DNA from 4 places in the Mesorhizobium sp. M0293 genome. Region 1 is predicted to be linked to each of the others. Evidence: riboswitches for the same ligand, from Rfam matches in the RefSeq annotation. Region 1 holds a riboswitch; each other region holds the start of a gene.
The links. A riboswitch is a leader RNA that binds a small molecule or an ion and turns the genes downstream of it on or off. The one in region 1 is predicted to bind cobalamin.
Positions count from the first base shown of each region.

Region 2: linked by a shared signal. The riboswitch ahead of bluB (5,6-dimethylbenzimidazole synthase) and the one ahead of NKJ06_RS04500 (CbtB domain-containing protein) in region 1 are both predicted to bind cobalamin.
Region 3: linked by a shared signal. The riboswitch ahead of NKJ06_RS23490 (aromatic ring-hydroxylating oxygenase subunit alpha) and the one ahead of NKJ06_RS04500 (CbtB domain-containing protein) in region 1 are both predicted to bind cobalamin.
Region 4: linked by a shared signal. The riboswitch ahead of NKJ06_RS10265 (DUF1636 family protein) and the one ahead of NKJ06_RS04500 (CbtB domain-containing protein) in region 1 are both predicted to bind cobalamin.

Region 1 covers NZ_JAMYSA010000006.1:118,208-121,407, forward strand. The annotation lists gene NKJ06_RS04490 (MFS transporter) at 1-275, shown strand, start outside; gene NKJ06_RS04495 (aromatic ring-hydroxylating oxygenase subunit alpha) at 279-1,454, opposite strand; cobalamin riboswitch at 1,595-1,790, shown strand; gene NKJ06_RS04500 (CbtB domain-containing protein) at 1,827-2,006, shown strand; gene NKJ06_RS04505 (CbtA family protein) at 2,022-2,789, shown strand; gene cobU (bifunctional adenosylcobinamide kinase/adenosylcobinamide-phosphate guanylyltransferase) at 2,943-3,200, shown strand, end outside.
Region 2 covers NZ_JAMYSA010000049.1:18,651-21,850, reverse strand. The annotation lists gene NKJ06_RS19360 (exodeoxyribonuclease VII small subunit) at 1-192, opposite strand, end outside; gene NKJ06_RS19355 (histone deacetylase family protein) at 196-1,122, opposite strand; cobalamin riboswitch at 1,244-1,422, shown strand; partial or broken gene bluB (5,6-dimethylbenzimidazole synthase) at 1,524-2,105, shown strand; gene NKJ06_RS19345 (hypothetical protein) at 2,270-3,200, opposite strand, start outside.
Region 3 covers NZ_JAMYSA010000070.1:11,188-14,387, reverse strand. The annotation lists gene NKJ06_RS23495 (FAD-binding oxidoreductase) at 1-677, opposite strand, end outside; gene NKJ06_RS23490 (aromatic ring-hydroxylating oxygenase subunit alpha) at 749-1,996, opposite strand; cobalamin riboswitch at 2,111-2,312, opposite strand; gene NKJ06_RS23485 (DUF680 domain-containing protein) at 2,817-3,017, shown strand; gene NKJ06_RS23480 (DUF680 domain-containing protein) at 3,087-3,200, shown strand, end outside.
Region 4 covers NZ_JAMYSA010000019.1:64,734-67,933, forward strand. The annotation lists gene NKJ06_RS10255 (ABC transporter substrate-binding protein) at 1-309, opposite strand, end outside; gene NKJ06_RS10260 (ABC transporter ATP-binding protein) at 348-1,133, opposite strand; gene NKJ06_RS10265 (DUF1636 family protein) at 1,130-1,534, opposite strand; cobalamin riboswitch at 1,628-1,834, opposite strand; gene NKJ06_RS10270 (GyrI-like domain-containing protein) at 2,069-2,902, shown strand; gene NKJ06_RS10275 (alanine racemase) at 2,907-3,200, opposite strand, start outside.

The sequences.
Region 1 (3,200 bases):
TGCTCACCGGCGCCTTCCTGCTTGGCGGCGCCTTCTTCACCATCGCGCTCGACGCACTCGGCTCGACCGCCTTCATGCGCTCGGTGCGCTCCTATGAAAGATCACAGATGGCGGCGGTCTACCGCACCTATCTCGACTTTTCCGAGCTAACGCCGCCGCTGGTCTATTCGGTGGTGCTGGCCTTCTTCGGGCTGGGCTCGGTGTTTGTCACGCTCGGCCTGCTGGCGGCGATTTGCGGCTTCGTGACCTGGCGCTACCTGCCGAAATCACTCTGATCTTCAGGGCTTGGTCGGGAGTGCCGCGTGCCGCTCGCGCACCCAGTTGTGGAAGCGGTGCAGGTCGTATTCCTCGGGCATCAGCACGCCGGCCGTGTGGCGCATCGAGCGCAAGCCTTTCTGGTTGACCTCGCAGATGTCAGCATCTTCCTCCAGCACCTGGGTGCCGAAGGCAACGATGTTGTCGATGTCGGTCGCGGCGAGCGCTTCGGGCGTAAACAGCCATTCGGCGACAAGCTCGGTCTGTTCGGGGCCGAGCGGCACCAGCCGCACGGTGCGGACATAATCGACATGGCCGACGATGAACATCGACGGCAGGCTAGTGGCGTAGGTCTGGCCCGCAGTGCGCTCGGCCTGTGTCAGGCCCGAAAAGACCGGCCCGTGCGCCTGGCCGTCGCTCGACCATGTCTCGGCGCCAGTGCGCAGGCCGCCGGAAAACTCCGGCGCGTCATTGTCGGCATGGCGCGTCCATTCGGGATCGTCGTGTCGTCCCATCAGGCCGCGGCCATAGATCGGCACCAGCCGCGACAGGTCCTTGTGGACGCCGGGGCAATGCAGGCATTCGTTGAAGTTTTCCCAAAAAATCTTCCAGTTGCAGTTCATAACCTTGCGCAGCACATGGCCGCTTACCAACGTCTCCAGCGGCCAGTTGCCGAGATCGCCGGATGCGGGATCGAAGGATGTCTGCGCCGAACCGATCGCGTCTTCAGCGAGATTGACGAAGATAAAACCGCGCCACACCGAGAGCGCTACGCGATAAAGCGGATGATCGGCCTTGTCGAAATTTTCAGGCAGCGATTTCGACGGCACGCGCACGAGATCGCCGCGCAGGGAATAAGACCAGGCGTGGTAGGGGCAGGTGATCAGCCGCGCCTTCAGCCGGCCTTCGCTTTCCCGGCAAAGCTGCGAGCCGCGATGGCGGCAGGTGTTGTGGAAGGCGCGCAGTTCGCCGGTCTCGTCACGCAGCACGACAATCCCCTGCGTGCCGATGCGGAAGGTGCGGAAAGCCATCGGTTGCGCAAGGTCGGCCTCGCGGCAGACCAGCAGCCAGCTTCTGTACCAGATAGCGTCGAGATCGTTTTGGTAGGTGCCTGCATCCCAATAGGCCGACGAAGGCAGCGTCGGTTCGGTCCGGGTCAGGCCGTTGTAGGGATCGCGCTCGCTGGCAATGGGCTGCATGGGCTGGCTTCCTATGGAGGTGCCAGCCGACACCCGGCCAGGAAAATTGTCAATTGCGGCACCGGCGGCCCTTGCCTGGCACGACGCATTCGCAATGGTTGCCGGCGGAATTTGGTTTGCCGGAGGCGAGGATTCTGCCTATAGTCGCTGATGTCGTCGGTTCCATTTTGGAGCCAAGAGGGAATGCGGTGCGGGCGAGTTTCGCCCAATGCCGTGGCTGCCCCCGCAACTGTGTGCGGTAGTCCTCTCCATATGCCACTGAAGATTGTTCTTCGGGAAGGTGGGGAAGGGCGCTGATCCGTGAGCCAGGAGACCTGCCGGCGACAGGAAACTGACTTCGATGCCCTCGGGTGGAGGGCGAAAGGACAAGACATGACTACTGCTTCCGTCTCCCTCGGCGCCTCCGTCTCCTCGCAGTCGCGCTTCATGCAGCTCGCTCTTGCTGCGTTTCTCGGCATCTTCGTGATGGGCTTTGTCGGCTTCTCGCATATCGATGCAGTCCACAATGCGGCTCACGACTATCGCCATTCGATGGCGTTTCCCTGCCACTGACGAGGATCTGACATCATGAACCTGTTTCGCAACGTCGTGTTCATCGCGGCGATCGCAGGGCTCGTGGCCGGTGTCGTTCTCGCCTGCATGCAGGCCTACGCCACCGTGCCGCTGATCCTGAAGGCGGAAGTCTACGAACAGGCTGGTGGCGGGCATCACCATGACCATGCCGCTCCGGCCCCAACGGATAGCAATGCCACGAGCACAGCCGCTCCGGCGGCGGAAGTCGCTCCGGCCGCCGAAGATGAGGGTTGGGCGCCGGCAGACGGTTTCGAGCGTTTCGCCTTCAGCGTGCTTGCCAATATTGTCACCGGCATCGGTTTCGCGCTGATTCTGGTTGCAGTCTCCGAATTCGCCGGCGGCATCGGTGGCTGGCGGCAGGGCGTCTTCTGGGGCTTGGCCGGCTTTGCCGTGTTCACGCTGGCACCGGGTCTTGGCCTGCCGCCGGAACTGCCGGCCATGCCCGCGGCCGATCTGACCGAGCGCCAGATCTGGTGGTGGGCAACGGTGGCGGCGACCGCGGCCGGGCTCGGCCTGATCGCCTTTCGCAAGTCGCTGCCGCTGGCGATCCTGGCCGTGGCGTTGATCGTCGCGCCGCATATTGTCGGCGCGCCGCAGCCCGACAGTTTCGAGACGCCGATCCCGGAAGGCCTGCATCACCAGTTCGTGGTGGCGGTGACAGTGACCAATCTGGTGTTCTGGCTGGTGCTCGGCGCGGTCGTCGGCGTGGTGCGTGGCCGCTTTACCGGTACGGCGACCAGCCTGCGCGACAGCTTTGCCTGACAGCAAGGCACTGACCTTCCTCATCGGCGGTGGGGGCGGCCGCCCCGCCCCCCGCCCCGCCCCCCGCCCCCCCCCCCCCCCCCCCCCCCCCCCCCCCCCCCCCCCCCCGCCCGCGGGGCCCCCCCCCCCCCCCCCCCCCCCCACGCCGAAAATCTGGCGACGGCCTTGCCCTCGCCATGGACCTATATCGCCACCGCGCAAGCCTATGACGACGAGATGCGTGAGCGCATCGCGCAGCACCGGTCGCGGCGCGGCGAAGGCTGGACGACCATCGACGCACCGCTCGATCTTGCCGGCGCGCTCGCGGCGTTGCCCGACAACCAGCCGGTGCTTGTCGACTGCCTGACATTGTGGCTGACCAACCATATGTTGGCCGAACACGACCTCGAGCTGGAATGCCGGCGGCTGGCG
Region 2 (3,200 bases), on a different contig from region 1:
CTCGACCTTGTCCTCGGCGGCCTTCAGCAGCCGGTCGCAATGCGCCTTCAGTGCCTCGCCGCGCTCATAGATCCGGATCGACTGGTCGAGCGGCACGTCGCCACGCTCCAGATCATCGACGATCTTCTCCAGCGCGTCGAGTGCCTGTTCGAAGCTCATCGCCTTGACGTCTTCGTTGGTCTCACCAGCCATCATTCATCCTTTCATCAGTCGCCCGACATGGGCGGCGACCGAAAATGCCAATCCCTGCAGATCGTAGCCACCCTCGAGCAGGCTGACGAGCCGGTTGCCGCTGTGGCGCGCCGCGCGCTGCATCAGCTGGCCGGTCGCCCAGTCGAAATCGTCCTCGGTCAGGTTGATCTCGGCCAGCGGATCGCGGTGGTGCGCGTCGAACCCGGCCGAAATGACGATCAGGTCGGGCGCGAAATTGTCGAGCGCCGGCAGCACGCGCGACAGGAAGGCATCGCGAAAAACCTCGCTGCCGGTCTGCGGCGCCAATGGTGCGTTAACGATATTGCCGGCGCCGGTTTCGTTTTTTGCCCCGGTGCCGGGATAAAGCGGCATCTGGTGCGTAGAGCAATAGAGCACCGACGGATCGTCCCAGAAAATATCCTGCGTGCCATTGCCGTGATGCACGTCCCAGTCGACGACGGCAACGCGCTCGACGCCGTGTTTCTTCTGCGCATAGCGCGCCGCGATTGCCGCGGTGTTGAACAGGCAGAAGCCCATCGCCGTGGTCTTTTCGGCATGATGGCCGGGTGGCCGCGCGGCGACGAAGACATTGTCGGCGCGGCCTGCAAAGACGTCGTCGACGGCGGCGTTGGCGGCACCGATCGCGGTGATCGCCGCCTGCCAGCTCTTCGGGCTGGCAGTGGTGTCTGCGTCGATGCGCGCAATCCCCTCGTCGGGAATGGCGGCCCGCACGCGGGCGACGAAATCGGCGGGATGCGCGTAGAGGATGGTGGCCTCGTCGCCTTCCGGCGCCTGGATACGATCGAGCGCGGCAAAGGCCTCGTCATCGAGCACGCGATCGATGGCGCGCAAGCGGTCCGGCCGTTCGGGGTGGCCGGGTGGCGTGAGGTGCTCGAGGAAGATCGGATGGGTGTAGAGACGAGTGGTCATCGTCCTAATCTAGTGACCCGGATCGACAAAGGCCATGCGCAGGCGGCTGATGACTGGGGAAAATCGCGCCTGCGTCCATTCGTGTCGCCGCAGGCATTGGCGTCGTCTGCGCTTCGGCGTAAGGTCCCCGCCACTGCCTGGTGCCCGTGCAAACGGGAGAATCGGGAACACGGTTGAATTCCGTGGCGTGCCCAACGCTGTAAGGGGGACCGCGCCGGTATACGCCACTGTCGATGACGGGAAGGCACCGGACGCGGGTTGATCCCGAGCCAGAAGACCGGCCTGGCAGGCATCGTCATCCGCATGGTCAGGCGGACGACATCAGAGCGACGTGCGTCCACTTGGACGCACAAAGTACGCTCTGACCGTTTGAAACTGCTGCAATCGCAAGGGGACAAGCGATGCCGGAACACATGACCGCTGCTGTTGGCAATGGATTTGAGCAGAATGCGCGCGATGCGGTGTATCGCGCTATGTTCACACGGCGTGACGTGCGCAGCCATTTCCTGCCCACCACGCTTGATGATGAGGTGCTGGCGCGGCTGCTGCTTGCCGCCCACCACGCGCCGTCGGTCGGCTTCATGCAGCCTTGGAACTTCATAGTCATTCGCGATGCCGAACGACGGGAAAGGGTGCGCGACCTGTTCCTGACGGCACGCGAGCAGGAATTGCCGGCAATTGAGGAAGACCGGCAGGCGCTTTACCGCAAGCTCAAGCTGGAAGGCATCTGCGAAAGCGCGCTCAACATCTGCATCACCTGCGACCGCCAACGCTCGAAGGGTTCGCCGTTGGGACGCTGGCACAATCCGGAGATGGACCTCTACAGCACGGTCTGCGCGGTGCAGAATTTCTGGCTGGCGGCACGCGCCGAAGGCGTCGGCGTCGGCTGGGTCAGCATCATCGAGGCGCAGGCGCTGAAAAGCCTGCTGTCAATTCCCGATCATGTGACGCCGGTCGCCTATCTCTGCGTCGGCCGCGTCTCGGAGTTCGCGCCAAAGCCCGACCTCGAAACGCATGGCTGGGGACGGCGACTGCCGCTACCGGAGCTGATCATGAGTGAGACGTTTTCCGGGCAAGGTGAAGCGTTGCTCAAATCGACCGTGGCGCGCCTCAACGCTGTTGCTGCCGCGCCGTCGAGCCTCGCTGATCAGGGTGTCGCGCCGGCCGGTCCCCAGCGCGAGCCGCCGAAGGAGGCCAGCGCCTTGTCCTTGAGTTCCCTGAACTTCGACGACGCCTCAGCCAGCCGGGCGTCCCAGGCCGGATCTGGCACCTGGCCCGCAATAGTCTTGAAGTAGACCTGCATCAGGCAAGCGATGGCGAAAGGCTCGATGAAGGCCGCCTTGAAGGCCCAGGCGAAGACGATGGCGAGCACGAAGGCCCAGCCCGCCAATTGCCCTGGCATCAGGAAAAGAATGGCGGCGGCCGGCGCCAGCATCAGCAGGAAAATGACGAACGACACGCCCCACATGATGACTGCCAGCCAGACGGCATTCTTGACCATGACCTTGCCGTTCTGGGCATAGAGCACGACGCCCTGGCGCGCCGTCTCGAACGGCGCGGACGAATTGATGCGTATGTTGTAGCCGAGGATGATCTCGTCGACATAGGTCAGCGACAGGCGGATCACTGTGTTGACGAAGGAGATCAGGCCGCTCAAGCCCGGGATCGGCAGGAAAGCGGCGATGCCGCCGAGCAGGCCGGTGATGGCGCGGATGGCGCCCTTGACCAGCTGGTCGACGACGAAAAGGATGTTGGCCTCGGCAAAACGCTGGGTCACGATATCCTTGGCGTAGGCGATCTGGTCCTGGCCGCCGGGAATGTCGCGGCCGTCGATCAGATGGACCATCACGGCGATATGGCCGGCCTTGACGACATAGAGGATGTATTCGCGGATCCAGTAAACGGCGATCGAGACGACGCCGAAACCGACCACCCCGCCCCACAGGGCAAAGGATAGCGGCCCGTCGGGATCGGTGGAGATATGGCCGACGCCATAGCCGACGCTGGCGCCCATGCCGGTCGCCATGATGTAGGCCAGCGTGATGCCGAAATAGACGATCATGCGAAAGACAATGAAC
Region 3 (3,200 bases), on a different contig from region 1:
CAGCAGAAGATTTCGCGCTCGCGGAAATCGGGCGCCAGCAGCGGCAGCCGGATGGCGTCGATGCGGCCCATATGGCCAAACCAGCCCTCGCGGCTCGACCGCTCCTCGATCATGAAGCCGAGCGACAGGCCGGGCATCCGGCTGCCGAGCAGCTCAAGTTCCTTGCGGAAGATGATCTCTTCCGGACGGCGCGCGCAATTGACGAAGCCGACATCGGTCCATGGCGCACAGTCGTTCAGCCAGCGCAGCATCGACATCATCGGCGTCACGCCGGAACCGGCGGAGATGAACAGATATTTGGCCGCCGGGTGGCTGTGCAGCGAAAAGTCACCGGTCGGCCCATAGGCCTTGACGTGCGATCCGGGCGTAAGATGGTCGAACATCCAGCGCGTGCCGATGCTGCCGGCCTGCGCCTTCACCGTCACCGCGATCGAGAACGGCCGCGATGGCGAGGACGACAGCGTGTAGGTGCGCATCAGCGGCCCGTCCGCGGCCGGCAGCTCCAGCGTCAAGAACTGGCCCGGCTTGTAGCGAAACCAGGTCTGGTTGTCGGAGCGGAAGGTGAAGGTCTTGACGTCAGGCGCTTCGTCGCTGACGCCGATCACTTCTAGCACCTGCAGCCGGTCGTTCCAGGGCGTCATCTGGTCGAGATGGCGATAGAGGCCAAGATCCGTCATCGCATTCATCCTCTTATCTCTTTTGTTTTGTGCATGATCCCAAGGCCGCTGCGCATTTTGGGCGACATGCGCTAGGCGACGCTGCGCAGGGTCGGCCGGCCGCCTTCGGCGAGGCGCGGGCCGATGAACGACGCGTACCATTCGACGAACTGGATCACGCCACCCTCATGCAGCTCCGAATAGGGGCCTGGTTCATAGGCGGGCGACAGGATGCCGAAGGCGTTTTCCTCGACGATGCGACGGTCCTGGTCGTTGGTCTCGGTCCAGACATGGGTGAGATCGTCGATGGTGTAGTCGACCCCCTCGACCGCATCCTTGTGCACCAGCCACTTCGTCGTCACCGCCGTTTCCGTGGCGCTGATCGGCAGCACCCGGAACGTCACCGCGTGATCGATGAGGATGTGGTTCCAGGTCGTCGGGTAGTGATAGTGCATCAAGGTGCCGATCCGGTCGGCGGAGACAGTGTCGGAGAGGTTCTTCTTCACCGCCCGCTTGCCGGTCATGGTGTAGCTGACGGCATCGCGCAGCAACGGCGCGCGGGTGGCGCGGTACTGTCCGGCCGGATCGATGCGAAATTTGCTCGGCAGGCCTGATGCCTCGCATTTGGCCCAATGCGCGACCATTTCGGGGTCACTGTCGGCGCCGTTGACGCCGGTTACGGTCGGCGCCTCGGGGAAGGTCTTGCACAGCTCGGGATGATTGGCGACGCAGTGATAGCACTCGCGATTGTTTTCCCAGACCAGCTTCCAGTTGCCCTTCTCGATGATCGTACTCTCGAAGGCGATCTTTGCTTCGCGCAACCGGTGCGGCAAAAGATAAGGTTCGATCATCGCCCGCATCGGCGCGAAATCGGCGGGCTCCCTGGCCAGGCAGATGAAGATGTAGCCGCCGACGCTCTCGCAGGCGACCGGCTTCAGGCTGAACTCGCTCTTGTCGAAACCGTCGGCCATCTGGCGGGCAAACAGCAGGCGGCCATCGAGTTCATAGGTCCACTGGTGATAGGGGCAGACGAGCTTTGCCGCCGTACCCCTCTCGGTATTGCAGACGCGGCTGCCGCGATGGCGGCAGGAATTGTGGAAGGCGTTGATCTTGCCTTGCTGGTCGCGGACAAGGACGACCGGATAGTCACCGATCTGCACCGTGATGTAGCTGCCCGGCTTCGGCAGCTCGCAATCGTGGCCAATGAACAGCCAGTCGCGATACCAGATCAGCTCCATGTCGAGCTTGAAGTAGTCCGGATCGGTGTAGAAGGGCTGTTCTAGCGAAAAGCCTTGCCGGCGGCTGTTCAAGAGCCTCAGCATGTCGTTGCGAGTTTCCATGTCCTGTCCTCGTTTCTAAGGACTGAACTGGTGGTGACGGAGGAAGGATTGGACGCAGGCCGGCGATGCGCCGGACATGCACTATCCACCTCTTGACCGCCCACCGCGATCAGTCGAGTTCAATGATCTCGGGCTGGTTTCCGGGCTCTGGAGTTGTCCTTGCGGACCATCGCGACACCTTCCCAGGCAGTTGCCCAGTGGTCTCCCGTTGCGACTTGAACTCCACCACCGTTGCGGGGGCAGCGCCGGATTCTGACCGGCTTCCCAATTCTCCGCCTCGTCGTCACGAAGCGGCACCTGAGATGATATGATCTAACCACGATCGCGGGCGCGCCATCGGCATGAAAACGACATCGTATCCATGCGGCGCGACACGGATGCGAAACGTTCCGGTTGGCGATTGCAGAGCTGAAATCCTATCTCCGCGGCGGCCATTTCCATCTGCAATCTCCTCGAAACCGACCCCTCACCCGGGGCCAAAAAAGTTAACAGTTTCGAAAAGTGACTATTAGCTCTTTCTAAAATCGAACCGAACGGTTCGTTTCTGTTGACGGTGCGTGCAGGACGGTGTGAACGCCGGACCTTCGAAACAGTTGGTGATCAAGCGGGCGGTTTTTCTTAAATCATTGAAAAATATAAGTAAAAAGTGGTGTGTAGAAGCCCTTGGCACAATTTCAAGTGGCGGACTCATGGTCCACACGAAACAACTTCGTGATTGGAAAAGGCGAGGATGCCCTCCCACATCGGGGCTGTCCGAACGACGCGATTTCTTCCCAAGACACGCCGCTAGACGGACGGGAAAAATACTGGAGTACATAAAATGAAAAAGATCATTCTCACTGCCGCCGTCCTTCTGGCGATTTCGGGCAGCGCCTTCGCTAATGGTAGCGACCACTACGGTTCGAACGCCGCGGCAGCCACTGCTGTCGACAGCTCGTCCACGGCTTCGGTCAAGAAGTCGGAACCGGCTGCTCAGACGCCTGCCCAGGGCAGCGACCGTAATCTCTTCGGCAACAACTAAAAGCCGATTACCGGCAGACGGCGGGCTTGCCCGCCGCTCTGGCGAAATTCAGAAATCAGGAGACTTGAAATGAAGAAGATCATTCTTGCTGCCGCTGCGGTTCTCGCCATCTCGGGTAGCGCCTTCGCAGGCAGCGACAACTTTGGCTCCAACGGCGCCAACCAGCCTGCCACCACCGCCACC
Region 4 (3,200 bases), on a different contig from region 1:
GAAATCGGGCTCGACGGCGACGATGTTTTCGAGCGTCGGATACTTTGGCGCCAGTTCCGGGATCGAACCCTGCTCGGCCTTGAATTCGGGGCCGACCTTGTACCATCCGGTAATGCCGGTCAGGCCGACGATCGACGGCTGCAGTTTCAGCGCGAAAGCCATCTCGGCCATGTTGAGATCATGGATGACGGCGCGCTTCGGCGGCGCGTCGAAAGTCAGTGGTTTGCCGCAGCTGTCGACGGTTACCGGGAAGGCCAGGGCTGTCGAGGCCAGCAGCGAGAAGGCAAGCGAAAAGGCGAGGCGTTTCACGGATGTTGCTCCTTTGTTGGAATACGGAACGGCTTCAGTCAGGACGGCGGCGCGGCACGATTCGGAACCTCGAACACCGTCAGTTCGCGGTCTTCGGTCGGGTGGCGCAGACGCAGCACATCGATGCCGAAAATCTCGCGGATCAGCTGTTGGGTCAGCGCTTCGCGCGGTGCGGCGAGCGCTTGCAGACGGGCATGGTTCATCACCGCCACCCTGGTGGCGAAGGGTGCGACCAGCGCCAGATCGTGCAGCACCGCGATCACCGTCATGCTGAAGCCGGCCACGAGTTCGAGCAGTTCGCCGCGGGCGCGCGGGTCGAGATGGTTGGTCGGCTCGTCGAGGAACAGGATTTTTGGCTGCTGCGCGATGGCGCGCGCCAGTTGGGCGCGCTGGCGCTCGCCGCCCGACAGCGAGCCGATGGTGCGGCCAAGCAGCGGCAGCAGACCGGTTTGGCGCAGCGCATCGACGACAATGTCGCGCTCCTCGCTCCTGCGCCTCAGCCCGGTATGCGGGACGCGGCCAAGCTCGACATAGTCGATCACCGCCAGCCGCGGATCGGGCTGGTCGGTCTGGCCGACCACGGCGATATGCAGTGCCCGCTCGGCGGCGGAGATCCTGTCCAGCCGCCGCCCGCCAAGCTTCACCTCGCCTGAGCTCGGTCGCAGCATGCCCGACAGCATGCGCAGCAGCGTCGTCTTGCCGGCGCCGTTGGGTCCAATGATGGCGAGGCGGTCGCCAGCGGCCACCGACAGAGTGACCGCCTGGATCAGATCTCGCCCATTCGCCATGGCGCAGAGGTCGCGCGCTTCGAGAAGCGGCGTCATCGGCTGCTGCCTGCCAGATTGCCCGGAGCCGGGATGCGGGCCAGCGTCTTGCCGGCCAATCCAGCCGGACGCTGCCCGGAATTGCGCCAGCCATCGGCGAGCGAGGCATAGAGTCCGGCGAATCGCACGAGGTCGCCAACATCGGCCTGCGCGTCGATCGAGCCGAAGAGATAGGTGGCCTTGCCTTGTGCCTGGAACGCGACCGTCAGCGGCCGCGCGCAGCCTGCCATGCAATCCACGCCTTCGACCGCGAAGCCGTGCGCCACGGCCGGCTCGCAATGGACAGAGAGCCGGGAGCGCAAATCGGCACTAAGGCCTTCACCCGACCTGATCCCTGTGGGGACGTCACGGCAAAGCGTACACACGATGATGCGATGGATGGGATCGATGGAGCCGTCCAACTTTCCGTCACTTTCCAAAACTGGCGACGGAAGGACGCTGGCGAGCCGGCCGACAAGACCGAAATCCGCGTTTCCTCCCGGCACACCCCGTCCGGTCAACTCATGCTGATGGCAGGTCTCCTGGCTCGCGGGTCGTTGCGCCATCCTGCCTTCCCAGCCTTGCCGGCCAGTGGCATTCACGGATTTTGCTCGCCGCTTACAGTTGCGGGGGCAGCCACGGCCTCGACCTGAGCAGGCCTCACCGTGTTCCCTTTTCACCCCTCGCCTTTCGACTCGGGGACCATCACGGGTCCAGCGTAGATTTCCCCCAATCGCTTCGCAACGGATTTCTCGGACGGAGTGATGGGCCACTCATGTGTGGGGGAAACAGGCATTGCGCGCTCTCATTATGTAATAACATAACGCTCTAGAAGATGCCGCCTGGCACTGTCAAGCGAAAGCCAGCCGATGCTATCGTGCAGATTGCGCAATTTCGATCAAACTGGCTTTGCGGGAAGGTGGCAAGGTGATCCGCCCAATGCGAAAAGGAGCCCCATGAACCCGACCGAGAAAGCGCTGTGGTTCGTCGAAAGCCATTTGCCGGAGGCGATTTCGCTCGACGATGTCGCGCAAAGCAGCGGCGTGTCGCGCTTTCACGTGACGCGTGCGTTTGGCGCTGCCACCGGCCGGTCGGTGATGGGCTACATGCGCGCGCGCCGGCTGAGCGAAGCGGCGCGCAAGCTGGCCGGCGGCGCGCCCGACATTCTCTCGCTCGCGCTCGATGCCGGCTACAACTCGCATGAGGCGTTCACCCGTGCCTTCCGCGACCAGTTCGGCACCACGCCGGAACTGGTGCGCGCGCAAGGCACGCTCAAAAATCTCGACCTCGTGGAGCCGATCCTGATGGACCAGTCCTTTCTTACCAACCTCGAACCGCCGCGCTTCGAGACCAGCCGGCCGTTTCTGATCGCCGGCCTCGGCGAACGCTACAGCTGTGAAACCAGCGCCGCTATCCCGATGCAGTGGCAGCGCTTTGGCCCCTATATCGGCAACATTCCGGGCGAGACAGGCGACGTCGCCTATGGCGTCTGCGTCAACGGCGACGATTCCGGCAATTTCGACTACATCGCCGGCGTCGAGGTGTCGGACTTTTCCAACCTGCCGAAGGAATTCAGCCGGGTGCGGGTGCCGGCGCAGAAATATGCTGTGTTCGCCCACCGCGAACACATCTCGACCATCCGCCGTACGGTCAACACGATCTGGAACAAATGGCTGCCGGCGTCCGGCCATGAAATATCCGATGCGCCGGAGTTCGAGCGCTATGGCCCCGAATTCGATCCGCGCAGCGGCAATGGCGGGCTGGAGATATGGATACCGGTGAGGGCGTAGCCGATCACGCCATCGGTAGCGCCGGCCAGCGATCGATTATCCTGCCGCCGGAAAACACTACGATCGATCCGAATTGCTGCAGCACGGCCTCGCTCTGCGTCGGGCGCAGGAAGGCGTAGTCGTCGGGCCTTGCGGTCGCATCGGCCGGCAAGCCCATGAATTGCTGGTTGGAGGACAGGCCGAGCAGGCCGTTCGTCCGCATACCTTCGGGGAACACGGGCTCGGCCATCCACTTGCCGCCATAGAGGTAGCAGCCCTTGCGTGGAAACCGGCCGAGCGCCTGCAGCAGGCGGGTGAC